DNA from 3 places in the Buttiauxella gaviniae genome. Region 1 is predicted to be linked to each of the others. Evidence: predicted binding sites of a transcription regulator. Region 1 holds the regulator's gene; each other region holds the start of a gene.
The links. Region 1 encodes CRP, which controls carbon source genes, mostly activating them, when cyclic AMP is high. Its sites were predicted from a motif close to ATGTGANNNNNNTCACAT; they were not measured.
Positions count from the first base shown of each region.

Region 2: AB1E22_RS14065 (nucleoside-specific channel-forming protein Tsx) is a predicted target of CRP. The motif match lies at 617-634, and genes of this name have one in related genera.
Region 3: AB1E22_RS02670 (ABC-F family ATPase) is a predicted target of CRP. The motif match lies at 6,511-6,528, and genes of this name have one in related genera.

Region 1 is NZ_JBFMVT010000002.1:1,528,564-1,538,855, forward strand. It holds gene slyD (peptidylprolyl isomerase) at 1-410, opposite strand, end outside; gene AB1E22_RS07785 (YheV family putative zinc ribbon protein) at 510-710, opposite strand; gene kefB (glutathione-regulated potassium-efflux system protein KefB) at 725-2,533, opposite strand; gene kefG (glutathione-regulated potassium-efflux system ancillary protein KefG) at 2,533-3,087, opposite strand; gene AB1E22_RS07800 (ABC transporter ATP-binding protein) at 3,210-5,114, shown strand; gene AB1E22_RS07805 (LysE family translocator) at 5,159-5,758, opposite strand; gene AB1E22_RS07810 (hydrolase) at 5,821-6,837, shown strand; gene AB1E22_RS07815 (YheU family protein) at 6,839-7,057, shown strand; gene AB1E22_RS07820 (phosphoribulokinase) at 7,198-8,079, shown strand; gene AB1E22_RS07825 (OsmC family protein) at 8,101-8,505, opposite strand; gene crp (cAMP-activated global transcriptional regulator CRP) at 8,820-9,452, shown strand; gene AB1E22_RS07835 (YccS/YhfK family putative transporter) at 9,641-10,292, shown strand, end outside.
Region 2 is NZ_JBFMVT010000002.1:2,888,776-2,899,067, reverse strand. It holds gene AB1E22_RS14070 (DUF3251 domain-containing protein) at 1-507, shown strand, start outside; gene AB1E22_RS14065 (nucleoside-specific channel-forming protein Tsx) at 885-1,769, shown strand; gene secF (protein translocase subunit SecF) at 1,933-2,904, opposite strand; gene secD (protein translocase subunit SecD) at 2,915-4,762, opposite strand; gene yajC (preprotein translocase subunit YajC) at 4,790-5,122, opposite strand; gene tgt (tRNA guanosine(34) transglycosylase Tgt) at 5,144-6,271, opposite strand; gene queA (tRNA preQ1(34) S-adenosylmethionine ribosyltransferase-isomerase QueA) at 6,352-7,422, opposite strand; gene acpH (ACP phosphodiesterase) at 7,526-8,107, shown strand; gene AB1E22_RS14030 (peroxiredoxin C) at 8,309-8,911, shown strand; partial or broken gene AB1E22_RS14025 (IS481 family transposase) at 9,086-10,292, shown strand, end outside.
Region 3 is NZ_JBFMVT010000002.1:421,804-432,095, reverse strand. It holds gene mglA (galactose/methyl galactoside ABC transporter ATP-binding protein MglA) at 1-1,235, shown strand, start outside; gene mglC (galactose/methyl galactoside ABC transporter permease MglC) at 1,255-2,265, shown strand; gene sanA (outer membrane permeability protein SanA) at 2,322-3,041, opposite strand; gene cdd (cytidine deaminase) at 3,175-4,059, opposite strand; gene AB1E22_RS02685 (CidB/LrgB family autolysis modulator) at 4,190-4,885, opposite strand; gene AB1E22_RS02680 (CidA/LrgA family protein) at 4,882-5,283, opposite strand; gene ldtB (L,D-transpeptidase) at 5,492-6,412, opposite strand; gene AB1E22_RS02670 (ABC-F family ATPase) at 6,642-8,237, shown strand; gene AB1E22_RS02665 (glycoside hydrolase family 31 protein) at 8,355-10,292, opposite strand, start outside.

The sequences.
Region 1 (10,292 bases):
ATAACTTCTACGTTGAAGCTCAGGTTTTGGCCTGCCAGCATATGGTTGCCATCGACAACAACGTGCTCATCTTCAACAGCGGTGATTTCAACAGGAACTGGACCCTGATCGGTGTCAGCCATAAAACGCATGCCAACTTCCAGCTCGTCAACGCCCATGAAGACGTCTTTTGGTACGCGCTGCACCAGGTTTTCGTCATACTGACCGTAAGCGTCATTTGCACCAACAGATACGTCAAACTTATCGCCAACAACGTGACCTTCCAGCGCTGTTTCCAGGCCAGAAATCAGAGAGCCGTGACCATGCAGATAGTCCAGCGGCGCACTCACCGGAGACTCATCAACCAACACACCGTCTTCTGTACGTACCTGATAGGCCAGGCTGACCACCAGGTCTTTTGCTACTTTCATGATATCTCCTGAGCGAGCGTGGGGAAAAAAACTGGCGCCGATTGTAGCGGAATTTGACGCCGGTGTACCCCTAAGCTTAAAAAAAGCTGCGCCATCTCGCTAGTCCGGATGAAAAATCCCGATAACTTGCTCTTGTTCGCGAACGTGCTCGCGAACTTGTTTATCCGCCTCACGCATTTGATGGCCGCACTTAACACACTCAACAATATCGACATTATTCTCGCGCCACATCGCGAGAGAATCCCGCGCCTGGCATTCGGGACAAACAGCCCCGGCAATAAAACGTTTACGCACCGACATTGGCTTCACCTTAATTATTCAAAATCATCCCAACCATCGAACTGGCGACGCTCTTGCTGCATCTCGCGTTCGAAGATCTCTTCCAGTTCACGACGAGCCTCACGCACCCTGGAAATTTGTGCGTTATCGGTATGAATCGGCATTAATTCACGCAGCATACTCATATCCAGACGCCTGAAATGAAGCTGTGCGCGGTGCGCCTGATGCGGGTGCATACCCAATGTCATCAGCGCCTTACGCCCTAACTCCAGCGCACTGGAAAACGTTTCGCGTGAAAACTGCGTAACACCAGCTTGCAACAATTCATGCGCTTCTACACGGCCCCTGGCGCGCGCCAGAATCGCCAGATGTGGAAAGTGTTGTTGACACAAATGAACGACTTTCATCGTGTCTTCCGGCTCATTACAGGTAATCACAATTGATTTGGCCGTTTCGGCCCCCGCAGAGCGTAGCAACTCAAGTTCCGTGGCGTCGCCGTAATAAACTTTGTAGCCGTATTTACGCATCAGGCTAACGGAACTGATATCTCTCTCCAGAACCGTAATGCGCATTTTGTTCGCCATCAGCAAACGCCCGATAACCTGCCCGAAGCGCCCAAAACCCACAATAATGACTTGCGGCTGATCGTCTTCCACGTAAGGTTTTTCATCATTTTCATCATCCGCAACGTTAAAGCGCCGCGCAAGAATCGCATCCACACCTTTCATCAGCAGCGGTGTTGTCATCATAGAGAGCGTAACGGTCACCAACAGGAGCGGCATCTGGTCGCCGCTAAATATTTTCTGCGAGGAAGCCGTAGAAAACAGCACGAAGGCAAACTCACCGCCCTGGCTTAATACGCCTGAAAACTGTAGCCGCTCGGAACTGCGCAAACCAAAGTACCAGGATAAGCCATATAGCACCGCCGCTTTTACCGCGACCAGAACCACAACACCTAACACCACCCAGAAAATATGGGTATAGAGCACGCCCAGATTTAACGCCATCCCCACGGAAATAAAGAACAGGCCGAGCAGTAATCCTTTAAAAGGATCGATAGCAATTTCCAGTTCGTGTCGGTATTCACTCTCAGCCAACAGCACGCCCGCGATAAACGTTCCTAACGCCATGGATAAACCCAGCGCATCCATGAATAACGCCGAACCCAATACCAGTAAAAGTGCTGCAGCGGTAAAAACTTCACGCACACCGGAGCCAGCAATAAACCGGAAAACAGGTTTTAACAGGTAACGCCCGCCAATCAACATGCCCGCGAAGGCCAGTACTTTGAACCCGACTTTTATCCAGTCAGGGCTATCATCCCCGTTTCCGGCGAGCAAAGGCACCAGAGCTATCGCCGGGATAACGGCTAAATCCTGAAACAGCAACACAGAAAAGCCGAGCTGCCCGGCCTCATTCCGATTCATGCCTTTATCACGCATCAGTTGAAGCGCCATCGCGGTGGATGACATCGCAAGGCCAATACCGCCGATCACCGCTGCCTGCCAGGAAAACTGCGTCAACATCAGCAACCCCGCCAGCACAACCGCGCTCAATAACACTTGCGCGGCCCCGACGCCAAATATAGAGCGCCGAAGCTGCCAGAGTTTTGAGGGATTAAGCTCCAGACCGATGATAAACATCAGGAACACCACGCCCAGCTCGGAGAAGTGGAGAATTTCATCCACATCGCTGATAAAGCCCAAACCCCACGGCCCTATAGCGATCCCTGCGAGCAAATAGCCAAGCACCGCGCCAATGCCCAAACGGGCGGCAATGGGTACCGCAACCACCGCCGCAAATAAAAACAGCACGCCAGCCAGTAATACGTCAGAACCTTCCATCAGCGGCCTCCCGGTAATATCGGTGAAACCAGCCACTCACCATAGGCTTTCGCATGGCTGGCTAACTCCTGAGGAGACTGGCGACGCGCCCAGTAAACAATCATGGGGTTCATCCAATGCATGCGGCACATCGCGGCGGTGAGTTCAAAAGGACGGAGAATATCGGTCAGCGGGAAACGATTAAAACCATCGTGGCGATAAGCACCTTCCGGCTCGCCAGTGGTAATCACACTGCGCCAATACTTTCCCGCCAGCGCGTTACCCCCAACGCCACTTGCAAAACCGCGGCTCAACACACGGTCCAGCCACTCTTTGAGCAACGCAGGGCAACTGTAGGTATAAAGAGGGTGTTGGAAGACGATGACATCATGCTCTTGTAGCAATGCCTGCTCGCGGTAGATATCGATAAAAAAGTCAGGATAGTGCGCATAAAGGTCATGCACAGTCACATTTTCAAGCTTCTGCGCCGACTGGAGTAAGACCCGGTTTGCAACCGAGTCTTGTGACTCCGGATGGGCATATAGCAGCAAAACTTTCGGCGGCTGCAACATCATTACCCTCCAGGGCGTCGTCATAGTGATATTTTTGGGCTACCATGCAGCCCGACGCGGTGCCGATAGCATCACGTTACCTTAATATAATGACAATTTAACATACTCTGAACATACGGCGCTTTATGATTGTTTTCTCCTCGTTACAAATTCGTCGCGGCACCCGCGTTCTGCTGGATAACGCCACCGCCACCATCAATCCGGGCCAAAAAGTGGGTCTGGTGGGTAAAAACGGCTGCGGTAAATCCACGCTGCTGGCGCTACTGAAGAACGAGATCAGCGCCGATGGTGGCAGCATGACCTATCCTGGCAACTGGGCGCTGGCCTGGGTTAATCAGGAAACGCCTGCGCTGGCGATGCCTGCCATTGAATATGTTATTGATGGTGACCGTGAGTTCCGCCAGCTTGAAGCGGAGCTGGCAAAAGCCAATGAACGCAACGATGGCCATGCGATTGCATTGGTTCACGGCAAACTTGATGCAGTTGATGCCTGGACTATTCGCTCCCGCGCCTCAAGTTTGTTGCACGGTTTAGGCTTCAGTAATGAACAACTTGAGCGCCCGGTGAGCGATTTTTCCGGTGGCTGGCGTATGCGTCTGAACCTGGCGCAGGCGCTGATTTGCCGCTCCGATTTACTGCTGCTCGATGAACCGACTAACCACCTGGATTTAGACGCCGTTATCTGGCTGGAGCGCTGGCTGAAAAGTTATCAGGGCACATTGATTCTGATTTCCCATGACCGCGACTTCCTCGATCCTGTCGTAGGTAAAATTATTCATATCGAACAAGAGTCGATGTTTGAATACACCGGCAACTATTCATCGTTTGAAGGCCAGCGTGCTACCCGCCTTGCGCAGCAGCAGTCGATGTATGAAAGCCAGCAAGAGCGAGTCGCGCATCTGCAAAGCTTTATCGACCGTTTCAAAGCTAAAGCCAGTAAAGCAAAGCAAGCGCAAAGCCGCGTGAAAATGCTGGAACGCATGGAATTGATTGCTCCGGCACACGTCGATAACCCGTTCCATTTCAGTTTCCGTATGCCAGAAAGTTTGCCAAACCCGCTGCTGCGCATGGAAAAAGTCAGTGCGGGTTATGGCGACCGCGTGATTCTCGATTCCATCAAACTGAATCTTGTTCCTGGCTCGCGCATTGGTCTGCTTGGCCGCAACGGTGCCGGTAAATCGACGCTGATCAAACTGCTGGCGGAAGAGATCAAACCTTTGCAGGGCGATATTGGCCTCGCAAAAGGCATCAAACTGGGGTATTTCGCGCAGCACCAGCTGGAATACTTACGCGCAGACGAATCGCCGCTGCAACATTTGGCGCGCATCGCGCCAAAAGAGCTTGAGCAACAATTGCGTGACTACCTGGGCGGTTTCGGCTTCCGGGGCGATAAAGTCACCGAGCAGACGGCGCGTTTCTCCGGCGGCGAAAAAGCGCGTCTGGTATTAGCCCTGGTTGTCTGGCAGCGTCCTAACCTGCTGCTGCTCGATGAACCAACTAACCACCTTGATCTCGACATGCGCCAGGCGTTGACCGAAGCGTTGATTGATTTCGAAGGCGCGCTGGTTGTGGTTTCGCACGACCGTCACTTACTGCGCTCGACTACTGACGATTTGTACCTGGTGCACGACGGTAAAGTTGAAGCGTTTGATGGCGATCTTGAAGATTACCAGCAGTGGCTTGTGGATCTGCAAAAGCAGGAAAACCAGCCGCTTGATTCAACCAAAGATAACGGCAACAGCGCTCAGGCACGTAAAGACCAAAAGCGCCGTGAAGCTGAATTACGCACACAAACTCAACCTTTGCGTAAGCAAATCACCCAGCTTGAGAAGCAGATGGAAAAGCTCAATGTGCAGCTTGCGGAAGTCGAAGCTAAGCTTGCGGACAGCGCTATCTACGACCAAAGTCGTAAAGCGGAGATGACCGAATGCCTACAAACTCAGGTGAAAGTGAAATCAGCGCTGGAGGAGTGTGAGATGGAATGGCTGGACGCGCACGACCAGTTAGAACAGATCATGCAGGCCGAGTAATCGACTTATACAGCCCTCTCCTGTGAGAGGGCTGTCGAAAAGAATTAGTGCCAAATCAGCAGCACACACGCGGCGGTCAGCAATCCCATAAAGACATTAAAGATTGCCCAGGCGCGTCGGCTACGAAGCAGCTTGCCAATCATGCTGCCAAATGCAATCCAGATGATTCCCGCGACGATGTTAACCAGGGCGATGCCAATACTGATTAACACCACAGAATGCAAATACTGAGAACCGGCAAGACTAAAACTTGCGACGGCACCCAGCGCCATCAGCCAGGCTTTTGGGTTGATAACCTGAAGTAAACCGCCCTGCCAGAAGGGAATAGGAGCCGGAGGGGGAGCATCGGTTTCCAGTTTTTCATAGGTTGCGGTGCCGATTTTCCATGCCAGCCATAATAGGTAAGCACTCCCGGCGATCTTCAGGATAAGGTGCAAAGCAGGATACAAAAGGATTAAGCTACCGACACCAAACGCCACCAGCAACAGGATGCACTGCATCCCAAGCATGATGCCTATCATCAGCGGTATGGTGCGCATAAAGCCATAATTGGCGCCGGAAGATGTCAGTAGCATATTGTTTGGGCCGGGTGTAATAGCAGCGACCCATAGAAAACCAAGCATTGAGAAAAAAAGCGTTTCCATGAAATGGGTGTTCCACACCCGGTAAAGTTAATTAGCAAACTAAATGAAACTAACAGTGTGATATGGCTACGACAAGTCCCGCAGCATTGAATTTTAATCAAGAAGACGATGAGCAATTTCGTCCGTTAAAAGGTGTCAGTAATCCGCACCTGCAAACCATGCTTCCGCGCTTAATTCGCCGTCGCCTTAATTTCAAACCTCACTGGCAGCGTCTGGATATGCCGGATGGAGATTTTGTCGATCTTGCCTGGAGCGAAGATCCGCGCCAGGCGACGCATAAACCACGGTTAGTTGTTTTTCATGGACTTGAAGGCAGCCTCCACAGCCCGTACGCGCACGGTTTAATTGATGCCGCACGCAAGCAAGGCTGGTTGGGCGTAGTCATGCACTTCAGGGGTTGCAGCGGCGTACCTAACCGCATGAAGCGCATCTATCATTCCGGTGAAACGGAAGATGGTAGCTACTTCCTCAACTGGCTCAGCACGCGTTATGGCAAAGCGCCGACGGCGGCTGTAGGGTTTTCACTCGGCGGAAATATGCTCGCCTGTTTACTGGCTAAACAGGGGGCTGACTGTACGCTCCAGGCGGGTGTCGTGGTTTCCGCGCCATTAATGCTTGAGCATTGCAGCAAGCATATTGAGAAAGGTTTCTCGCGCGTCTATCAGCACTATCTTTTGAATCTGCTGAAGAAAAATGCGGCGCGTAAGCTCAGGAGTTATCCGGGCTCGCTTCCTGTCGATATGCGCCAGCTCAAAGGGATGCGCCGTCTGCGTGAATTTGACGATTTGATTACCTCAAAGATTCACGGTTTTGCTGATGCTATCGACTATTACCGTCAGTGCAGCGCGATGCCGTTGCTGCCACAAATCAAAACGCCAACGCTCATCATCCACGCCAAAGATGATCCTTTTATGGATCATAATGTGATTCCTGACACGGCGATTTTACCTGCCAATATTGAATATCAACTCACGCGCTACGGCGGGCATGTCGGGTTTGTTGGCGGCACGTTGCGCCGTCCTGAAATGTGGCTGGAACAACGCATCCCACAATGGCTATCTCAATTCCTGGACCAGTAATATGATGATTCCATGGCAAGATCTCCCTCCCGAAACGCTTGATAATCTGATTGAATCCTTTGTATTACGGGAAGGTACAGATTATGGTGAACAAGAGCGCTCGCTGGAGCAAAAGGTGGCGGATGTTAAGCGCCAACTGCAAAGCGGTGAGGCTGTGCTGGTATGGTCGGAGCTGCACGAAACGGTGAATATCATGGCTCGCGGGCAATTTCGCGGCTAGGTGTTAATCTTCTATAAGGCTGCTCATCTATCACCCTCACCCCTGCCCTTTCCAGCTCAATCCCCCTCTCCCGGGGAGAGGGTTAGGGTGAGGGTCATCAGCTAAAACACGTTTGCTTTTACCCATGGAGTTGTTGCCTTATGTCAGCCAAACATCCGGTTATTGCCGTAACAGGTTCCAGCGGTGCAGGAACGACAACCACCAGCCTTGCGTTCCGTAAAATCTTCCAACAACTCAATCTCCGTGCAGCCGAAGTTGAAGGTGACAGCTTCCATCGTTTCACGCGCCCTGAAATGGATATGGCGATTCGTAAAGCCCGCGACCTGGGGCGCCATATCAGTTACTTCGGCCCGGAAGCCAACGACTTCGGTTTACTTGAGCAAACGTTCATTGAATACGGGAAAAGCGGGCAAGGTAAATCGCGCAAGTATCTGCATACTTATGATGAAGCCGTTCCCTGGAACCAAATCCCCGGCACCTTTACGCCGTGGCAGCCCCTCCCTGAACCTACCGATGTGCTGTTTTATGAAGGTTTGCATGGCGGAGTGGTAACGCCTCAGCACGACGTGGCCAATGCCGTCGATTTACTGGTAGGCGTGGTGCCGATCGTAAACCTGGAGTGGATACAAAAACTGGTGCGTGACACCAGCGAGCGTGGGCATTCTCGAGAAGCGGTAATGGACTCCGTAGTACGCTCGATGGACGATTACATCAACTACATCACCCCGCAGTTTTCCCGCACGCATATAAACTTCCAGCGCGTTCCAACGGTTGATACCTCTAACCCATTTGCAGCTCGTGGCATTCCATCGCTGGATGAGAGTTTTGTTGTGATTCATTTCCGCGGTCTGGATGACATCGACTTTCCGTATCTGCTCGCTATGTTGCAGGGCTCATTTATTTCACACATCAATACATTAGTGGTGCCGGGCGGCAAAATGGGGCTGGCAATGGAATTGATTATGACGCCGTTGGTTAAGCGTCTGGCAGAAGGTCGAAATATCAATAATCAGGGCGGCTAAGTACCGCCCCGCAATCACCGACTAGCCTTCAATGACTTCATAGCTGTGGGTGATGCTTACTGCTTTCTCCAGCATCAATGCAACAGAGCAGTATTTCTCAGCAGACAAATCCACCGCGCGGGAAACCGCGTTATCTTTCAAATCGATGCCCGTCACGATGAAATGCAGATTGATATGCGTAAACAGACGCGGTGCCTCTTCGCGGCGCTCGGAGGTCAGTTTAACTTCGCAATCCGTCACGTTATAACGACCTTTTTGCAAAATAGAAACCACGTCGATTGCGCTACAGCCCCCCGCGGCCATCAGCACCATTTCCATCGGACTCGGCGCTTTATCGCCAGAATTACCGTCCATCAAAATCTGGTGTCCTGAAGCGGACTCTCCAAGAAAGGTTAACCCTTCAACCCACTTCACACGTGCTTGCATGTTGCTTCCCCCGTTGAAAAAATTACCTTCCAGAGTACGCGGAAGGAGCAAAACTGGCAACGGAAGGCGACCTGCGTCAAGCTGAAACGAGACAATAGGAGACACTTGCCAAAAGCTATGCTAAAACAATCCAGATGCTACATCGATACATTGACGTTATGTATGTATGCAGAGGACATCACTAATTACAGGCAGCAAGAATGACTTGCATGCCATCTCCCCAAGGTGGGGAATATTCTAATACTTGCAACGCCAGACAGGATGTTTAGCGTCTTGTCGTTGGTAGCCAGTTATAAAACAGAGGATAACCGCGCATGGTGCTTGGCAAACCGCAAACAGACCCGACTCTCGAATGGTTCTTGTCTCATTGCCATATTCATAAGTATCCATCGAAGAGCACACTGATTCACCAGGGTGAAAAAGCAGAGACGCTGTATTACATCGTCAAGGGCTCTGTGGCTGTTCTGATTAAAGATGAAGAGGGCAAGGAGATGATCCTCTCTTATCTGAATCAGGGCGATTTCATCGGCGAGTTAGGGCTGTTCGAAGAAGGTCAGGAGCGTAGTGCCTGGGTTCGTGCTAAGAGCGCTTGTGAAGTGGCTGAAATTTCATATAAAAAATTCCGCCAGCTGATTCAGGTCAACCCAGACATTCTGATGCGCCTGTCTTCGCAGATGGCACGCCGTCTGCAAGTGACATCTGAGAAAGTCGGTAATCTGGCGTTCCTGGATGTGACGGGCCGTATCGCGCAGACACTGCTGAACCTCGCAAAACAACCTGATGCAATGACCCACCCGGACGGTATGCAGATTAAAATTACCCGTCAGGAAATTGGTCAGATCGTCGGTTGCTCACGTGAGACCGTAGGCCGTATCCTAAAAATGCTGGAAGATCAAAACCTGATCTCCGCTCACGGTAAAACGATCGTCGTTTACGGCACTCGTTAATCTCCTGCTTGAAAAATGGCGTATCGCTTCGGTAATACGCCTTTTTTATTTTTAAAATTCACTTATACCCGAGTAATTGAAGCTGCAGCAAGGCAGCAAGTGAGTTCATCCCGATGAGCTTACTAAAGTAAGTGATTCGGGTGAATGAACGCAGCTAACGCCGCTGCAGCTTCAAGTAAGAAGGGTATATGTGGCGCAGACTGATCTACCATCCCGAAGTCAACTATGCACTGCGACAAACGCTGGTGTTATGTCTTCCCGTGGCGGTAGGTTTGCTCTTTGGCGATTTGCAATCTGGGCTGCTTTTCTCGTTAGTCCCCGCCTGCTGTAATATTGCCGGTCTGGATACACCCCATAAACGCTTCTTCAAACGCCTGATTATTGGCGGCAGCCTTTTTGCTTTCAGCAGTTTGATCATGCAGCTTTTACTGCTGTATACCGCCGTACCGCTGCCTCTGATTCTTATGGTGATGGCGCTCCTGTTGGGCGTCACGGCTGAAATCAGTGCGCTTCACGCACGTCTGCTTCCCGCCTCGCTGATTGCCGCTATCTTTACCCTCAGCATGGCCGGGAACATGCCAATCTGGAAGCCGATGCTGCTGTATGTCTCCGGCACAATTTGGTACGGCGTATTTAACTGGGTTTGGTTCTGGATGTGGCGCGAACAGCCACTGCGGGAATCGCTTAGCCTGCTCTATCGCCAGCTTGCGGATTATTGCGAAGCCAAATACGGCATGCTAACTCAGCACACCGATCCTGAAAAAACACTCCCGCCCTTACTGGCTCGCCAACAAAAAGCGGTCGACCTCATCACCGTGTGCTATCAACAACTGCACATGC
Region 2 (10,292 bases), 1.4 Mb from region 1:
GCCTGCGCCCAGCAAAATAAAGTGCGTCAGATGAAGAGCGAAGTGGGTGCATTAAATCAGGACTTAACGCAACTCAGCAACCAAACCCTGAAGCTGACACAGCAAAATGCACTAAATGCCAAATCGACAACGGGCGTCTATTTGCTACCCGGCTCAAAAACGCCTGCTCGCCTAAATAGCCAGTTAGGCAATTTGCAGATGTCCCTGAGCGGAGTTACGGCTGAAACCAACGGCAGTCGTGGCATGCTGATTATTAAAGGTGAATCCAACGAGCCGCTGCCTGCTTTTACTGGCAAAGTGGAGTGGGGTCAGATTCAAGGCACCACCGATAACTATCAGGAAGTGAATGTCCAGTCCCAGCAATTCAATGCTCCAGCGAGCGTATTAGCGCCGAGCGACGTTAGCATTCCGTTGCAACTTTCAGCTCTTTCACCGGATCAGTTGGGTTTTGTACGCATTCATGACATCCAGCCTGTAGATCCTTCTCAGGCGTTGCCTCCCCAATAAAAATCACAACCCTCACCTTAGCGAGGGTAAGCCTCAGTAACATCTACGTTTTCTCTTATAACTCAGCGAATAAAACTCGAAGAATCCCCACGCTATCCAACAAATAATCTAGTGATCTAAATCACATATATTTGTAACTGAAAGCCATCTATTTGCTTAAATTCACGAAGTATGTAGAATCTCGCCCGTTTTTAATGTGCGCAAACGTGAACGCAATCGATTACGCATCTGTTGATAATGTGAAATGAAACATATTTTTGTGAGCAGGGATTTCTATAATAGGCGCGTCAATAAGAAACCAGCTGAATGGTTTAGTGACCAGGTGATTACTCACCTCCTGCCCTCACGGGAATCATGTAAAAACAGTGGCATAAAATATGAAAAAAATTATTTTGGCGGCTAGCACCGTCCTGGCGCTTTCAAGCTCTTTCACGGCACACGCCGAAGATACAAAAAATACCGAATACCTCTCTGACTGGTGGCACCAAAGCGTAAACGTTGTGGGCAGTTACCACACTCGCTTCGGACCACAGATCCGCAACGATACCTATCTGGAATATGAAGCTTTCGCGAAGAAAGACTGGTTTGATTTCTATGGTTACATGGATGCGCCAGTATTCTTCGGTGGTAACACTGATGCGAAAGGTATCTGGAACCACGGTTCTCCATTGTTTATGGAAATCGAACCACGCTTCTCTATCGACAAACTGACTGGCACTGACCTGAGCTTTGGTCCGTTCAAAGAGTGGTATGTTGCGAATAACTATATCTACGATATGGGTCGTAACAAAGATGGCCGCCAGAGCACCTGGTATATGGGTCTGGGTACTGACATCGACACCGGCCTGCCAATGAGCCTGTCTATGAACGTGTACGCCAAGTACCAGTGGCAGAACTATGGTGCGTCCAACGAAAACGAGTGGGATGGCTACCGCTTTAAAGTGAAATACTTTGTACCGATTACTTCTCTGTGGGGCGGTAACCTGAGCTACATCGGTTTCACCAACTTTGACTGGGGTTCAGATCTGGGCGATGACAATTTCCTCGATAACAACGGGAAACATGCTCGTACCAGCGACTCAATCGCATCCAGCCATATTCTGTCTCTGAACTACGATCACTTCCACTATGCAGTTGTTGCGCGTTACTGGCACAACGGTGGTCAGTGGAATGACGATGCAAGCCTGAACTTCGGTAACGGTGATTTCAGCGTTCGTTCTACCGGCTGGGGTGGTTATCTGGTCGTGGGTTATAACTTCTAATATTTATCAGTTATGTCGGGTGGTGCTAGCGCTTACCTGACCTACAAAATGCACCATCCACCGCTAAAGCCAGCTTAACCGCTGGCTTTTTTACATCCATCTCAGGCTACAGGCAAAAAAAACCGCAGCACCGAGGCCGCGGTTTTGTCTGACATCTTTACGATTAAGGCAGAATCGATGGCTGATCCGCGCCTTCTTTTTCTACTTTCTGCTGCAACATGTGCTCACGCTTCATGCCCAGCTTCAGCGCCAGTGCAGACGCAACGTAGATAGAAGAAGCTGTACCGATAGAAACACCGATAAGCATCGTCAACGAGAAGCCTTTCAGCATCGCGCCGCCAAACAGATACAGCATCAAAATCACAACCAAAGTGGTACCGGAAGTAATTAACGTACGATGCAGCGTCTGGGTCAATGACACGTTAAAGATCTCATAAGGCGTGCCGCGACGAATCTTACGGAAGTTCTCACGAATACGGTCAGATACCACGATACTGTCGTTAAGCGAGTAGCCGATAACCGACATCAGGGATGCGACGATAGTTAAGTCGATCTCGATGTGGAACAGCGACAAGACACCCATGGTAATAATAACGTCGTGCGCAAGTGCGATAACCACCCCTGCAGCCAGACGCCATTCAAAGCGGAACCCGACGTAAACCAGAATGGAAATCAGCGCAACCAGCAGCGCCATCGCACCATTCTGTGCCAAATCCGCACCCACACTTGGGCCAACGAACTCAATACGTTTAACTGCGGCATCTTGTTGGGTCGCTTCGTTAATCACATTAACGACTTTGCTACCCAACACCTGACCACCGGTTTCACCGGAAGCCGGTGGCATGCGCACCATAATGTCACGGCTGCTACCGAAGTTTTGCACCAGCGGATCAGCAAAGCCCGCTTTCTGCAATGCTTCACGCATCTGATCTAAATCGGCTGGTTTTTCCAGCGAGATTTCGATAACCGTACCACCGGTGAAATCCAGACCCCAGTTGAAACCTTTCACGCCAATGATAATGACGGAAAGGATCAAGAACAGGCCGGAGATGCCGAAAGCCCAGTAATCCCAGCGCATAAAGTCATAGACTCTACGGCCGTGGTTTAATTGTTCAACAGTATATTCCTGTGCCACAACGCACTCCTCAGATAGACAGCTTGTTGATGCGTTTGCCGCCGTACAACAGGTTTACGATGGCACGGGTACCGACGATGGCGGTAAACATTGACGTCGCCACACCAATACCGGTCGTGATCGCAAAGCCTTTAATTGCCCCGGTGCCTACGGCATACAGGATGATGACCTTGATAAGCGTCGTAATGTTAGCATCGAAAATTGAGCTGAACGCGCCCTGGTAGCCTTCGTGGATAGCCTGCTGAACTGAACGCCCGTTACTAAGTTCTTCCTTAATACGTTCGTTTATCAGCACGTTGGCATCGACGGCCACCGCAAGGGTTAGCACGATCCCCGCAATCCCTGGCATGGTCAGTGTCGCCCCTGGTAACAGAGACATAATCCCGACGATCATCACCAGGTTAACCAGCAGTGCAGTGGTCGCAATCAGGCCAAACTTCTTATAGAAGAACAGCATAAAGATGATTGAAACCGCCAGGCCAGCCAGACACGCTTCAAGACCCTGCTTGATGTTTTCCATACCCAAAGTTGGGCCGATGGTACGTTCTTCAACAATCTGAATTGGCGCAATCAATGCACCCGCACGTAACAGCAAGGAGAGCTGGCGTGCTTCATTTGGGTTGCTGATACCGGTGATACGGAAGCTGTTACCCAGGCGCGACTGAATGTTCGCCACGTTGATAACTTCTTCTTGTTTCGCCAGAATCGCACGACCCGTTGCATCTTTCTTACCGCTGTCTTTGTACTCCACAAACAGGGTCGCCATCGGTTTACCGATATTGTCCTTGGTGAAGTTAGACATGATGTTACCGCCAGCGCTGTCGAGTGAAATGTTCACCTGAGCCTGGTTGTATTCATCGGTGCTGGAAGTGGAATCAGTGATATGGTCGCCGGTCAGAATCACACGCTTGTATAGGACAACCGGTTGACCTTCACGGGTCTGTTTCACTTCGGAATCACCCGGCACACGGCCAGAAGCCGCAGCAGAAGCATCCACGTTGGTGTTGACCAAACGGAACTCAAGCGTTGCTGTCGCACCCAGAATCTCTTTCGCACGTGCCGTATCCTGAATACCAGGCAATTCGACAACGATACGATCTGCCCCCTGGCGCTGTACCAGAGGTTCCGCGACACCCAGTTGGTTTACACGATTACGCAGGATATTAATGTTCTGCTGAACAGCATATTCACGCGCTTCACTCAGGCGAGCATCCGTCATTACAGCACGCAGTGCGTTGCTGCCCTGACCGGAAATCACCAGATCACGATGGCGTGGAGTTAAATAAGAGATAGCGTCATCACGCGCTTTGCTGTCACGAAAGACAACGTCTACACCATAGTTATCGGCTTTACGTACGTTGGTGTAAACAATGCCCTTGTCGCGCAGGTCGGTACGCAGGTTATCAATGGTCTGCTCCTGGAGTTTACCCAGAGCGGTGTCCATATCCACTTCCATCAGGAAGTGCACGCCACCACGCAGATCAAGACCGAGTTTCATCGGCTCTGCGGAAATAGCGGTTAACCAGCGAGGAGTTGCGGGGGCAAGGTTAAGTGCCACAACATATTTATCGCCAAGTACGCCCATCAGCGCTTCACGAGCGCGGAGCTGCGTATCAGTGCTGGCAAAACGTGCAAGAATGGCACCTTCTTCCAGAGCCACAGACTTAGCGGTAATTTTATCTTCGTTTAAAATGTTCTGGACTTGGATCAGCGTTTGTTCACTGGCGGCGACGCCGCGCGCGCCAGTGATCTGAACTGCCGGATCCTCACCATATAGGTTGGGAAGTGCGTATAGCAGACCGACGATAAACACGACGATCAGCATGATGTACTTCCACAAAGGATAGCGGTTTAGCACGGTAGTTCCCTTAGGGAAAAACGAATATTACAGCGCCTTCATAGTGCCTTTCGGCAGAACGGCAGCTACGAAATCACGCTTGATAACCACTTCAGTGGTGTCGTTTAACGCGATAGAGATATAGCCAGTTTCAGCTACTTTCACTACGCGACCAACCAAACCACCGGTAGTCAGCACTTCATCCCCTTTAGAGATGGAGTCCATCAGCTTTTTATGCTCTTTGGTGCGTTTTTGCTGTGGGCGCAGGATCATGAAATAGAAGATCAGACCAAATACCACCAGCATAAGAATCAAAGAGTACGGGCTACCTTGCGCCGGAGCACCTGTTGCAGCAACCGCATCAGAAATGATAAAGCTCATTAAAAATCCCTCATTATTAAATTAATCAACATTCAAAGGTGGAACTGGTTTACCGGTTCGCTCGTAGAAATCACTCACGAAGTGCTCTAATTTACCCTCTTCAATGGCCTTGCGTAAACCAGCCATTAAACGCTGGTAATAGCGCAAGTTATGAATAGTGTTGAGCCGCGCACCGAGTATTTCGTTGCAACGGTCAAGATGATGCAAGTAAGCACGTGAATAATTGCGACACGTATAGCAATCACACTCAGAATCCAGCGGCGAAGTATCATCTTTATGCTTCGCATTACGGATTTTCACCACGCCATCAGTGACAAAAAGGTGGCCATTACGTGCGTTACGGGTCGGCATTACGCAGTCGAACATATCAATACCGCGACGAACACCTTCCACCAGATCTTCCGGTTTCCCTACGCCCATCAGGTAACGTGGCTTGTCTGCAGGGATTTGCGGACACACATGCTCCAGAATCCGGTGCATGTCTTCCTTAGGCTCACCTACCGCCAGGCCGCCGACAGCGTAGCCATCAAAGCCAATCTCTACCAGACCTTTTACCGAGATATCACGTAAATCTTCGTAAACGCTACCCTGAATAATGCCGAACAGCGCATTTTTATTCTCAAGAGAATCAAAGCGATCGCGGCTACGCTGCGCCCATCGCAGGGACATCTCCATTGAACGTTTCGCGTAATCCCAGTCAGCAGGATAAGGCGTACATTCATCGAAAATCATCACGATGTCGGAACCGAGATCGTATTGAATTTCCATGGATTTTTCTGGATCGAGGAAAATCGCGTCGCCGTTGATTGGGTTGCGGAAATGCACGCCCGCTTCGGTAATTTTACGGATGTCACCAAGGCTGAAGACCTGGAAACCGCCGGAGTCGGTCAGGATAGGCCCCTTCCACTGCATGAAGTCATGTAAGTCGCCGTGCAACTTCATGATTTCCTGACCAGGACGCAGCCATAAGTGGAAAGTATTGCCCAAAATAATCTGTGCGCCGGTGGCTTCAACTTCTTCCGGCGTCATCCCTTTTACGGTGCCGTAAGTGCCAACAGGCATAAATGCAGGCGTTTCAACTACGCCACGGTCAAACACCAGGCGGCCACGGCGAGCGCGTCCGTCGGTTGTATCTAATTCAAATTTCACATTTCCTCCAGCACCGGAGACACAGTCCGATGGTTAAGACAAAACGCCGCCGGATTAACCAGCGGCGTAGAATTGAGTGATTAAGCGCCGGGGCGCTCATTAATCGCCTGCGGATTGTACGTGATGAACATCGCATCCCCGTAACTAAAAAAGCGATATTCGGAACTTACAGCCTGTTTATACGCGTTCATGGTGTTTTTATAACCAGCAAACGCAGAAACCAGCATGATTAAGGTCGATTCCGGCAGGTGGAAGTTGGTCACCAGCGCATCTATCACTTTGTATTGATAGCCTGGATAGATGAAGATTTGCGTGTCACCAAAGAACGGTTCGATCAGGTCATTTTTTGCGGCCTGTGCCGCACTTTCCAGTGAACGCACCGAGGTTGTCCCCACCGCGATAACACGATTTCCTCGCGCTTTACAGGCTAAAACCGCGTCAACCACGTCTTGCGGCACTTCCGCATATTCGGAGTGCATGATGTGGTCTTCGATGCTATCAACGCGCACCGGCTGGAATGTCCCTGCCCCGACGTGCAGCGTGACAAACGCCTGCTCAATGCCTTTTTTACGCAGCGCTTCCAGAAGCGGTTCGTCAAAATGCAGGCCGGCAGTTGGCGCCGCAACGGCACCGGGCTTTTGGCTATAAACGGTTTGATACAGCTCGCGGTCAGACTCTTCATCAGGGCGGTCGATATACGGCGGCAGCGGCATATGGCCGATGCTGTTTAAGATATCAAGCACGCTGCGTTCATCTTCAAATTGCACTTCGAATAATGCATCGTGGCGCGCAACCATGGTCGCATGTACGCTTTCATCATCGCCCAGCAGCAATTCGGCACCCGGTTTAGGGGCCTTAGACGCGCGGATATGAGCGAGGATGCGTTTGTCATCCAGCATGCGCTCGACCAGCACTTCAATCTTACCGCCGCTCGCTTTGCGGCCAAAAAGGCGCGCCGGAATTACGCGGGTATTATTAAAGACCAGCAGATCGCCAGGGTTGAGCTTATCGAGCAAATCGGTGAAAGTGCCATGCGCGAGCGCGCCCGTCGGCCCATCGAGCGATAGCAAACGGCAGGAACTGCGGCTTGCCTGCGGATAGCGAGCAATCAGGGAGTCTGGTAATTCAAAGGAAAAATCGGCAACGCGCATGATAAAGAACTCGAGACTTAAAAAGAGGCGCTACAGTCTAGTGCCAGGGGCCTTTCCCTGCAAGGAATAAGCCGCAGCAAAACTATTAACGGACAAAGTCACTATGAATTTTCTCGCCCATTTACATCTTGCAAGCCTTGCCGACAGCTCACTTCTGGGGAATTTGCTGGCTGATTTTGTTCGCGGCAACCCGAATGAAAGCTTTCCTGGCGATGTAGTGGCGGGTATCCACATGCACCGTCGCGTGGATGTGCTAACCGATGGCTTGCCGGAAGTGGCGATTGCCCGCCAGTGGTTTCGCCCGGAAACCCGCCGAGTCGCGCCGATTACGCTGGATGTCATGTGGGATCATTTCGTTTCACGCCATTGGCAGACGCTTAGCCCAGACATCGCGCTTACCGAATTTATCGCCCACGCGCGCGCCAACATTGAGCCGTTCATACCAGACACGCCGCCACGCTTTATCAATCTGAACCACTATATCTGGGATGAGCGCTGGCTGGAGCGTTATAGCGATATGGCTTTTATTGCTAATGTTCTCAATGGCATGGCAAGCCGTAGACCAAAACTCGATGCTTTGCGAGCCTCCTGGCACGATCTTGATACACATTACTATGCGCTAGAGGAGCTGTTCTGGCAGTTCTACCCCCGCATGATGGCGCTGGCTGAACAAAAGAATTTGTAGCCGCTCGCAGCCTCACGATTAAATTCTTGCCCTTTTACAAAAAAGGGCTATTTTGGATCGCCTCTGTGCAAATATTCATTTTTTGATAGGTAAATCCTATCTGATTAATCGGCGCAGCATGCTTGAGTTAGAGGGATTGCCGCCCCTATACTCCCCCCCGTTGCGTTAACACTCACTTTAACAATATTAACAGGAGTACATATGGTCCTGGTTACTCGTCCAGCCCCTGACTTTACCGCTGCAGCCGTTCTCGGCAGTGGCGAAATCGTTGAAAACTTCAACTTCAAAGCACACACCAATGGTAAAACCACCGTTGTGTTCTTCTGGCCAATGGACTTCACTTTCGTTTGCCCGTCTGAACTGATTGCGTTCGACAAGCGTTACGAAGAATTCCAGAAACGTGGCGTAGAAGTCGTTGGTGTATCTTTTGACTCCGAGTTCGTTCACAACGCATGGCGTAAAACCCCTGTTGATAAAGGCGGCATCGGTGAAGTGAAATACGCGATGGTTGCTGACATTAAGCGTGAAATTCAGAAAGCTTATGGCATCGAACATCCAGACGCAGGCGTTGCTCTGCGCGGTTCTTTCCTGATCGACAAAGCCGGTATCGTGCGTCACCAGGTTGTAAACGACCTGCCGCTGGGCCGTAACGTTGATGAAATGCTGCGTATGGTTGATGCGCTGCAATTCCACGAAGAGCACGGTGAAGTTTGCCCGGCTCAGTGGGAAAAAGGTAAAGAAGGTATGAACGCGTCTCCAGACGGCGTTGCTAAATACCTGAGCGAAAACGTTTCTAGCCTGTAATCGCTAAACGTTTTTGAAAAGAAGGCCGCGAAAGCGGCCTTTTTTGTTTTTGTGACCTGTATGACCCCACCCCAACCCTCCCCTTTGTACAGTCCGGGGACATCGTGAACACTTGTTCGGGGACATGGTAGACACTTACAACTAAGGCATGAGTACTTCTTTCAGGAGCCGCTTATGCCGTGGGATGCGAGAGATACCATGTCATTACGTACCGAGTTCGTTCACTTTGCCTCGCAGGACGGGGCCAACATCCGGGCGCTCTGTCGTCGCTTTAACATTGCGCCTGCCACAGGTTACAAGTGGCTGCGCCGCTGGCTGGCTGAAGGCCACGCGGGCCTCACTGAGCGCCCGCGAACACCCCGTCATTCTCCCCACTGCACGCCTGAGGCTGTTGTCGACCTGTTACGCCAGGCTCACGCACGCTATCCGGCATGGGGCGCCCGCAAGATAAAGGTCGCACTCGAGCGCCAGGGCCACACCCTGCCTGCCTTCAGCACCGTCCATAACCTGATGGCACGCCATGGGCTGTTGCCCGGCCTCCCGTCCGGCATTCCTGCCACCGGGCGTTTCGAACATGCTGCCCCTAACCAGCTCTGGCAGATGGATTTTAAAGGGCATTTTCCGTTTGCCGCCGGTCGCTGCCATCCACTCACCCTGCTCGATGACCACTCCCGTTTCTCCCTGTGCCTGGCCCATTGTGCCGACGAGCGCCGCGGGACCGTACAGGCTCAGTTGCGGCAGGTCTTCGAACGCTACGGTTTGCCGGAGCGGATGACCATGGACAACGGCGCGCCCTGGGGAGATACCACCGGAACGTGGACAGCGCTGGAGCTGTGGCTGATGCGCCAGGGTATCTGCGTCGGGCACTCACGGCCTTATCACCCGCAGACCCAGGGCAAGCTGGAGCGGTTTCACCGCAGCCTGAAGGCTGAACTGCTGCAGGGGCGCTGGTTCCTCAGCAGTGAGCAGCTGCAGCAGACGTTCGACAGCTGGCGGGACAGATACAACCTGGAACGGCCTCATGAGGCCCTGGGAATGCAGGTGCCGGCATCACGCTACCAGCCCTCATCGCGGCAGTATCAGGCCCGTCCGGCGGCGGCAGAGTATGATGCCGGGATGATGGTCAGGAAGGTGGATATAAGCGGAAAACTCAGTATTAAGGGGATGCAACTGAAGGCGGGCAAGGCGTTTATCGGCGAGCATGTCGGGTTGAAGGAGACAGGAGAGGGACAATATGAAGTGTGGTGGTACAGCACAAGAGTGGGCGTGATCGACCTGAAAAACAGGTCGATCACGATGGGTAAAGGATGTTAAAAAGTGTTCACCATGTGTCCGAACACCTGTCTACCATGTCCCCGGACTGTACACCTTTCCAGGGGAG
Region 3 (10,292 bases), 1.1 Mb from region 1:
AATTAAACCTGGTCTTACAACGTACCGTCATGGATAACATGTGGCTGGGGCGTTACCCAACCAAAGGTATATTTGTCGATCAGGACAAAATGTACCGTGATACCAAACATATTTTCGATGAGCTGGATATTGATATTGACCCGCGCGCCCGCGTCGGCACGCTGTCAGTTTCACAAATGCAGATGATCGAAATCGCAAAAGCGTTTTCTTACAATGCCAAAATTGTCATTATGGATGAGCCCACATCCTCTCTGACAGAAAAGGAAGTTAACCACCTTTTCAAAATCATTCGTAAATTAAAAGAACGCGGTTGCGGCATCGTTTATATCTCCCACAAAATGGAAGAGATCTTCCAATTGTGCGATGAAATTACCATTCTGCGTGACGGACAATGGATTGCTACCCAGCCATTAGAAGGGCTGGATATGGATAAAATTATCGCCATGATGGTTGGCCGTTCTCTCAACCAGCGCTTCCCGACAAAAGAAAACGTGCCGGGCGAAGTGATCATGGAAGTCCGCAATCTGACGTCTCTGCGCCAGCCGTCAATCCGTGATGTTTCCTTTGATTTGCACAAAGGGGAAATTCTCGGTATCGCGGGGCTGGTCGGGGCGAAACGTACCGATATTGTTGAAACGCTTTTTGGTATCCGCGAGAAATCAGACGGAACCATTACGCTACACGGCAAAAAGATTAATAACCATACCGCGAATGAAGCGATCAACCATGGTTTTGCGTTAGTGACCGAAGAGCGCCGCTCGACGGGGATTTACGCTTATCTTGATATTGGTTTTAACTCGCTCATTTCTAATATTCACAATTATAAAAACAAAATCGGTTTGCTGGATAACACGCGCATGAAGAGCGATACCCAATGGGTTATTGACTCGATGCGTGTAAAAACTCCAGGTCACCGTACCTCTATCGGTTCGCTGTCAGGCGGAAACCAACAGAAAGTCATCATTGGTCGTTGGTTATTAACCCAGCCAGAAATATTAATGCTGGATGAGCCAACCCGTGGGATTGACGTCGGCGCTAAGTTTGAAATTTATCAGCTTATTGCTGAGCTTGCCAAAAAAGGGAAAGGAATCATTATTATTTCGTCCGAAATGCCGGAGTTGTTAGGGATTACAGATCGTATTCTGGTCATGAGCAATGGTCTTGTTGCCGGAATTGTAGACACTAAAACAACCACGCAGAACGAAATTTTACGTCTTGCGTCTGTGCACCTTTGATAATTTAGGGGCTATTAAAATGAGTGCGTTAAATAAGAAAAGTTTTCTAACTTATCTGAAAGAAGGCGGCATTTATGTCGTATTGCTGGTATTGCTGGCGATTATTATTTTCCAGGACCCAACGTTTTTAAGTTTGATGAACCTGAGTAACATTCTGACCCAGTCTTCCGTGCGTATTATTATTGCACTGGGCGTGGCGGGGCTGATTGTAACGCAAGGTACTGACCTTTCAGCAGGGCGCCAGGTTGGTCTGGCTGCGGTAGTTGCGGCAACGCTTCTGCAATCGATGGAAAACGTGAACAAAGTTTTCCCTGAGATGAGCACCATGCCGATTCCTGTGGTTATCCTGATCGTCTGTGCTATCGGCGCAATCATCGGCCTGGTTAACGGTATTATCATTGCTTACCTGAATGTAACGCCGTTTATCACCACCCTGGGTACCATGATTATCGTTTACGGTATCAACTCCCTGTATTACGACTTTGTTGGCGCATCGCCAATCGCTGGGTTCGATAGCGGATTCTCGACCTTTACCCAGGGTTTTATCAAAATGGGTAATTTCAAGCTTTCGTACATCACATTCTATGCGTTGATTGCGATTGGCTTTGTCTGGATCCTGTGGAACAAAACCCGTTTCGGTAAGAATATTTTCGCCATCGGCGGTAACCCGGAAGCGGCGAAAGTCTCGGGCGTTAACGTTGCCCTGAACCTGATTATGATTTATGCGCTGTCTGGGGTGTTCTACGCCTTCGGCGGGATGCTGGAAGCAGGTCGTATCGGTTCTGCAACTAACAACCTGGGCTTTATGTACGAACTTGATGCCATTGCTGCGTGTGTTGTGGGTGGCGTGTCATTCAGCGGCGGCGTGGGGACAGTTATTGGCGTAGTGACCGGGGTTATCATCTTTACCGTTATCAACTACGGCCTGACGTATATCGGGGTTAACCCTTACTGGCAGTACATCATTAAGGGCGCGATTATTATCTTCGCCGTTGCCCTGGATTCCCTGAAATACGCTCGTAAGAAGTAATCCACCCGTTGTGAAAAAGCCCGCACAATTTCTTGTTGCGGGCTTTTTTATGGGAACTATTTTTTATCTTTCTTCTGTAATTCCAGTACCTGTTCAGGTGTTACTGCGGGATAGGCTTGCGCATCCTCTGGTACTTCGTACATTGCAGGAATGGGAACGAGTGGCCCAAGAAAACGCGGTTCGCGTTTAAAGATATAGAGATCGGCCAACGCACCCAGGCGAGCACCAAATTCCCTGATACGCACCGTCATCATATTTTTTGGCGATGGCACGGCATAACACTGCGCTTGAATTCCCATATGCAGCGCGATAAACAGCGCGCGTTCACAATGGAAGCGCTGAGTGATAATAATAAAATCGTTAGTATCGAAAACCTTGCGGGTGCGAACAATTGAGTCCAGAGTCCTGAAACCTGCGTAATCCAGCACGATATCGGCAGGATCTACGCCACCGGCAATCAGGTCTTTGCGCATAGTCATCGGTTCGTTATAGCTTTGCTGGGCGTTATCGCCACTCAGCAACAGGTAATTCACCTTGCCGCTGTTATAAGCGTTTAACGCCCCCTGAATACGAAACTGGTAATACTGATTGATTACCCCGGTGCGGTAATACTTTGCAGTACCCAACACCACACCGACCTGGCGGTAGGGTAAATCTTGCAGCTCGTCATAGACGTAAGGCGCTGTTTTCCAACTTATCCAGCGGTCAAGACACAGCGCAGCTATCACAGCCAAGCCGATGATAACCAACAGGCTATAAAACATGCGCTTCAACATGGACTTGCAGCTCAATAAAGGGATGGAATTTTATCCAAGGCTACTTTACCTGGGGGTGAAGAGCAAGAATCGCGGGATTGGTTGAATTAAATTTCATCAATGGGGATGCGCTCACGCATCCCCAAAGTGAACATCAATTCAATAAAGTGCGGTCGATATTCATGCAGCCTAACGCTTTCAGGGTCGCTGCGGTGGCATCCCACTGCGTCAATGGCGCTTCGGCTTTTTCTGCCAGAACCGCCCGCTGGATTTCATTGTAGTCATAACCCGACAGGCTGAGCAGATTCAGCGCCGCCTGCAGCGGCGGCAGGGAAGGGTTAAACGCTGCATTTTCAGCATAACTTCCTTTAAAAATCGTCCCGTCACGCATTTCCAGTGCAACCCCTGATGGGGCATTGCTGTAAGGCGCATGGCTACGGTTTGCCGCCGTTATCGCCGCCTGGCTCAGGTCATCGCCTTGCAGCTCAAAGCCGTGATCCATTTCATCCAGCAGTAACGTTTTGATTTCTAAATCGCGGGGGCCAAAGGCATCGGGGAGATAATCGCCCAGCGTTGCGGGTTTGCGGCCCGGCAGATTAATGCGCAGTGCCACGCCGCTGTTCAGTTCGTTCATAAACTGGCGGCAATGCCCGCACGGTGTGTAGTTAACCGTAATCGCGGCGAGGGCTTTTTCACCGCGCATCCACGCATGGGTAATTGCGCTCTGCTCGGCATGAACGGTTTGCTGCATCGTGGAGCCAAGAAACTCCATATTGCCGCCGAAATAGAGATTGCCGCTGACGCCACGCGCCACCGCTCCGACGTAAAACTGCGATAAATCCGCGCGTGCGCAAGATGCAGCGAGCGGTAATAAGGCAAATGCCAGCGCGTCGTCATCCATGCCGGTTTGGGCTTTCAGTGATTCAACTTCTGATGCCAAAAACATCGCCGGGAAGTGAGAGTCAGCAATCAATGTTTGCAAAGCGGCTTGCAGTGAAGCCGGGAGTTGTGCGAGTGCAGCCTGAAAACGTGAGCGCATAGAATTTAGCCTCATAACAAGTGAATGAATCGTAGTTTACGGTTCTGTATGGGCTTTATATGTGATCTTTCTCTAATTACATATGCAACATATGAAATAAAAAATGAAAATGCGCGATCTCTCGCAAGTTTTAACCAAACACGGCCAAAATAACCGGGAACAGGAACGGCGCGATCAACGAAGTGATGATCCCGCAAATTACCAGCGCCAGGGAGCTAAACGCCCCTTCCTGGAAATCCAGTTCGGCACAACGCGCGGTTCCCAGGGCGTGAGAGGCGGCCCCCATCGACAGGCCACGGGAGGCTTTGGTTTTTATGCGCATTAAATTCAGCATCGAGTGACCAAAAACAGCCCCAAGAATACCTACAAAAATCACGCAAACGGCGCTAATTGCCGGAATACCGCCGATACTGCCGCCGACTGCCATGGCGATTGGCGTGGTCACCGATTTCGGTAAAACCGATGCGGCAATTTGCGGCGTTGCGCCCATCAACAAGGCAATCGAGGTACCGGTAATCATCGCCACCATGCTGCCGATAAAGCAGATAGTGATGATGGATTTCCAGCGAGCCCGAATCTGGTGAAGCTGCTCGTAGAGCGGGAAGGCGAGGGCAACAACCGCCGGTTGCAGCAAATCATTTAATACTTTGCTGCCCTGGAAATAGTGGTCATAAGGTGTGCCGGTAAAGACCAGAACAGGAATAATAACCACCATTGAAACCAGCAGCGGATTAAGTAGAGGCGTTTTAAACCGTGCGCCGATTTTACGGGCGAGGAAAAAGGTCACCAGCGTTAAGGGTAAAGACCACCAGATATAGTGAATCATTTTGATTCGCCCTCGTTTTCACCAACGATTTTACGTTCGCCATGCACTAAATGGGAGCTCCAGCTCACCACGACCAGCACCACCAGCGTACTGATAAAACATGACACCACCACCGGGCCGAACTGCTGCTTTATCACATCGACATACTGCATCACGCCCACGCCAATCGGCACAAATAGCAACGCCATATAGCGGATCATTAAATGGCAACTTGGCTTAACCCATTTGGCTGGCAGGATTTGCAAAGAGAGCAAAATAAACAGAATGAGCATCCCAATAATACTGCCGGGAATAGTGATAGGAAGCAGTGATGCAATAGCAATGCCCGCATATAAGCATATGTAAATTAATACAAAAGAGCGCAGGTACTGCCAGATGACGGTGAGTGTGTTACGCATGGTGATGACCCTTTAAGAAACGCATTCATCATACAATTAAAGTTGAAAATGTGCTACCGATCACATCATGAATTATGAGCATACCAAATATTCCTGTTTGGAACGCTGGTGTTCTCCGTACGGTGAGAGCCGCTGGTGGCAAATACAGAAATCAGGCATAAAAAAAGCGACTCACAATGGAGTCGCTTTATTCGGTTTGAAACTGGGATTAGTTCAGACGTACCGGCATACCGGAACGGCCCTGAATAGCCTGATCCAACACGGTGCTATCCACATCCGGTTGAGCGGTAATCGCGGTCACGTTGCTTTTCAGCGTGATCGGTACAATCTCAGTGGAGTTAAACTGCTCTTCAGTAGTAGACAGCGGGTTGTGCACTTCGATGTAGCGCGTGCCGTCTGGCTCAACGGTGGCTTTCACTGGTTCATTAATGAACTGAACACGGGTACCGACCGGCACTTTCTCGAACAGGAATTTGATGTCTTCGTTACGCAGACGCACACAACCGTGGCTCACACGCAGGCCGATACCAAAGTTTGCATTGGTGCCGTGAATCGCATACAGGCGGCCAATATAGAGCGCGTACAGACCCATAGGGTTGTCCGGGCCTGCTGGAACCACCGCTGGAAGTGGGGTACCCGCAGCAATATATTCTGCGTGCATTTTCGCCGTTGGCGTCCAGGTTGGGCCTGCTTTCTTACGTTCTACTTTAGTCGTCCAGTTCAGCGGAGTATCTTTCCCCAACTGGCCGATACCGATTGGCAGCACGATAACGGTATTGGTGCCAGCCGGGTAGTAATAAAGGCGCATTTCAGCACTGTTAACCACGATGCCTTCATGAACGGTGTCCGGCAAAATTAACTGCTGAGGAATGTTCAGTATGGTGCCTGGCTTAGGCAGATAAGGGTCAACGCCTGGGTTTGCTTCCAACATGTTGGAAAGTCCCATCTGATAACGCGCGGCGAACTCTTCGAGCGGAGCAGTACTGCCTTCAGGAATAGTGACGACTTGGTTTTGACCAATCAAACGGCTGCCATCAGTTGGCAGAGGATAGGTCACGGCAGAAGCTGTTTTGCTAAAAGACACAACAGCCACAAATGCCAGTAAAATTGTGCGTAGTTTCATATTCATCTTGTGCGAAGTATTTATGGCCATGCAGGCTAGTTAGTGAAGAAACGGAGCGGTTTGAGCGCGCATTATATGTGCATTCCCTCAGCCTGGGAAATCAGATGTGGATTAAATCACATTTTTTTGTAGATTGATTATTTTATCACCAGCGCACAAGCAGAGCGATCTGCACGTTGAGTTATGGCATAATGTGCCCGATCTCACATATTAAATAATTTACCAGGACATCTCTGTGCTAGTTTCCAGTAACGTCACAATGCAGTTCGGCAGTAAGCCGCTGTTTGAAAATATTTCTGTCAAATTTGGCGGCGGCAACCGTTACGGCTTGATCGGCGCTAACGGTAGCGGCAAATCTACCTTTATGAAGATCCTCGGTGGCGATTTAGAGCCAACGCTGGGTAACGTTTCGCTCGATCCTAACGAGCGCATCGGTAAGCTGCGCCAGGATCAATTTGCCTTTGAAAAGTTCACTGTTCTCGACACGGTCATTATGGGCCATGCCGAACTCTGGGAAGTAAAAGAAGAGCGCGACCGTATTTATGCGCTGCCAGAGATGAGCGAAGAAGACGGCTATAAAGTTGCCGATCTGGAAGTGCTGTACGGCGAAATGGACGGTTACACCGCGGAAGCGCGCGCGGGCGAACTGCTCCTGGGCGTCGGCATTCCTTTAGAACAGCATTACGGCCCAATGAGCGAAGTCGCTCCAGGCTGGAAACTGCGTGTGTTGCTGGCGCAGGCACTGTTCTCAAATCCAGACATCCTGCTGCTCGATGAACCGACGAACAACCTGGACATCGACACCATTCGTTGGCTGGAAACCGTGCTCAACGAGCGCAACAGCACCATGATCATTATCTCGCACGACCGTCACTTTCTGAACATGGTCTGTACGCACATGGCGGATCTGGATTACGGCGAGCTGCGTGTTTACCCGGGCAACTACGACGAATACATGACGGCGGCAACGCAGGCGCGTGAACGTCTGCTGTCTGATAACGCGAAGAAAAAAGCACAGATTGCTGACCTCCAATCGTTCGTAAGCCGCTTTAGCGCTAACGCATCGAAATCGCGCCAGGCGACTTCTCGTGCGCGTCAGATTGATAAAATCAAACTCGACGAAGTGAAAGCCTCCAGCCGTCAGAACCCGTTCATTCGCTTCGAGCAGGACAAAAAACTGTTCCGTAATGCGCTGGAAGTTGAAGGGCTGGCGAAAGGTTTTGATGAAGGCCCGCTGTTTAAAGGTGTTAATCTGCTGCTGGAAGTGGGGGAAAAACTCGCCATTCTGGGTACCAACGGCGTAGGTAAATCAACCTTGCTGAAAACCCTGGTGGGCGAACTGACTCCGGAAGCGGGCGTGGTGAAATGGTCTGAGAATGCGCAGCTCGGCTACTACGCGCAGGATCACGAATACGAATTTGAAAACAATCTCACCGTGTTCGACTGGATGAGCCAGTGGATGCAAGAAGGCGACGACGAGCAAGCGGTGCGCAGCATCCTGGGCCGTCTGCTGTTCAGCCAGGACGATATCAAAAAGCCTGCGAAGGTGCTGTCCGGTGGTGAAAAAGGCCGTATGTTGTTTGGTAAGTTAATGATGGAGCGTCCGAACGTTCTGATCATGGATGAACCGACTAACCACCTGGATATGGAATCTATTGAATCGCTGAACATGGCGCTGGAAATGTATCCTGGCACGCTGATCTTCGTTTCTCACGACCGTGAGTTCGTAAGCTCGCTGGCAACACGAGTGATTGAGATTACGCCAGAGCGCGTGATTGACTTTACCGGCGGGTATGAAGATTACCTGCGCAGTAAAGGGATTGATGGTTAAAAGAGAAAACCGCCGGATTCGGCGGTTTTTTTTGATCTCTGGATATGTCGGGTGGCGCTTGCGCTTACCCGGCCTACCAAATGCTGTTGTAGGGGGATAAACGCCATTCACCGTTAACTACAGCGCCCAGCTCTCCTGCGCAACACCATCCACCACTAAACGCCTTGTCTCACCTGCAGGCAGCGTCAGCTTCAACTCTTTCCACGCCGGTTGATAATCACCTTTGCGGCTAAAGTTCACATGAATTTCCTTGGCGGTGCAGCGAATTTCCCAGCTCAGCCACAGCGCATTGCCTTGCTGATAGCCCCATGATTCACCGTCATCTTCAAACAAACTACCGTGAGAAACTCCGGCTCCTTGCAGCGGGTACACCTTCAGTTCGCGCACATCATCAGCCCGGGCATCAACGTGGCTAATACGCACGGAGTGCGGCAGCGCAGCCCCAGCACGAACCAGCAGCGGCAGGCGTTCCAGCGGGGCATCAAGGACGATCGTCTGTCCGCCGCTGTACCACTGACCGGTGTAATAGTCGTACCAGCCTGCGCCGTTTTCTGGCAGCCAGACTTCACGCTCGCGTTGGCCTTCTTCCACTACGCTTGCCACCAGCACATTGCGGCCCAACATAAAATCGTCGCACTCTTCGAAGGTTTTCGCGTCATGCTCGTGGTCGAGGAATGTCGGGCGCAGCATTGGCTCATCGTCCGCATGGGCCTGCCACAGCAGGGTGTAGAAGTACGGCAGCAGGCGGTAACGTGTTTCGATTGCGCTGCGAATGGCGGGCGTGACATTTGCGTACATCCACGGCTCATTCACCGTCTGGTCGTCGTTCCACGAATGGATAGTGAAACGCGGATGCATCACGCCATTTTGTACCCAGCGCACAAACAGCTCGGCTTCTGGTTTATCCCCGGAGAAACCGCCGACATCGTGACCCACGTTATACAGACCAGAAAGGCTCATGCCCACACCCATGCGGGTGTTATAACGCAGCGTATTCCAGTTAGTGCGGTTATCGCCGCTCCAGGTTTGCACATAACGCTGCATACCTGCGCAGCCGGAACGCGAGATCAAATATGGGCGTTTTTCAGGTGCAAATTTCTGCTGTGCTTCAAGCGACGCACGCATCATCAAAAGCGGCATCACCGGGCGGATATTTTTGATGGCGATCTCTTCGCCAAAGCCGTGGCAGCGGGCTTCGCCGTCCCATACTTCGTATTCGTTGTTATCGTTCCAGGTGGAATCGATACCCATCTCCAGAAGCTGCGTGGTGACGCCGGTCTGCCACCATTTAACCGTCGCCGGGTTGGTGAAATCGAGGTGCGAACCTTCATCGTCCCAAAAGATCGATCTCTCCGGGCTATCCTGCTCGGAATCTTTAATAAACAGGCCTTGCTCAACCACTTCCTGGTAGCGCGGGTGATCCTGCAACAGGCACGGTTTGATGTTCGCCGCCAGTTTAATGCCCGCGTCGTGGAACGCCTGGCTCATCACTTTTGGCTGCGGCACTTTGTCGTAGTTCCAGTTGAACACGTAGCGCTTGTTGTTTATGGAAGTGTAACCCGACGAAAGCTGGAACGAATCGCACGGAATCGCATGTTCGTTACAAAGACGGATAAAGCTCATCAGTTGGTTTTGTGCGTCCGGCGCATCGGTGTAATGCATGGTGGAACCGCTGTAGCCGAGGCTCCATTTCGGGCCAAACAATGTTTTACCCGTCAGGCGTACAAACGCTTTGGTGACATCCAAAACCTGCGGGCCGAGGAAGAGGTAATAATCCACATCGCCCGATTCAGCCTGCCAGCGGCGGTAGGGCAGGTGGTAATTGTCGATCTCGTTGCCCAAATCCAGCCAGCAACTGCTCAGGTTGTCGTAAAACATCCCGAAACTTACGTCCGGGCGGCGCGTAATCGTAAAGGGAATATGCTTGTACAGCGGATCGGTAGATTCAGCGTTATAGCCCATGGCGTCCAGATTGCGCATTTCATATCGCTTACCGGTACGCTGAAGCGGGCCAGCTTTTTCGCCAAGGCCGTAATAACGCTCTCCTTTATAGCG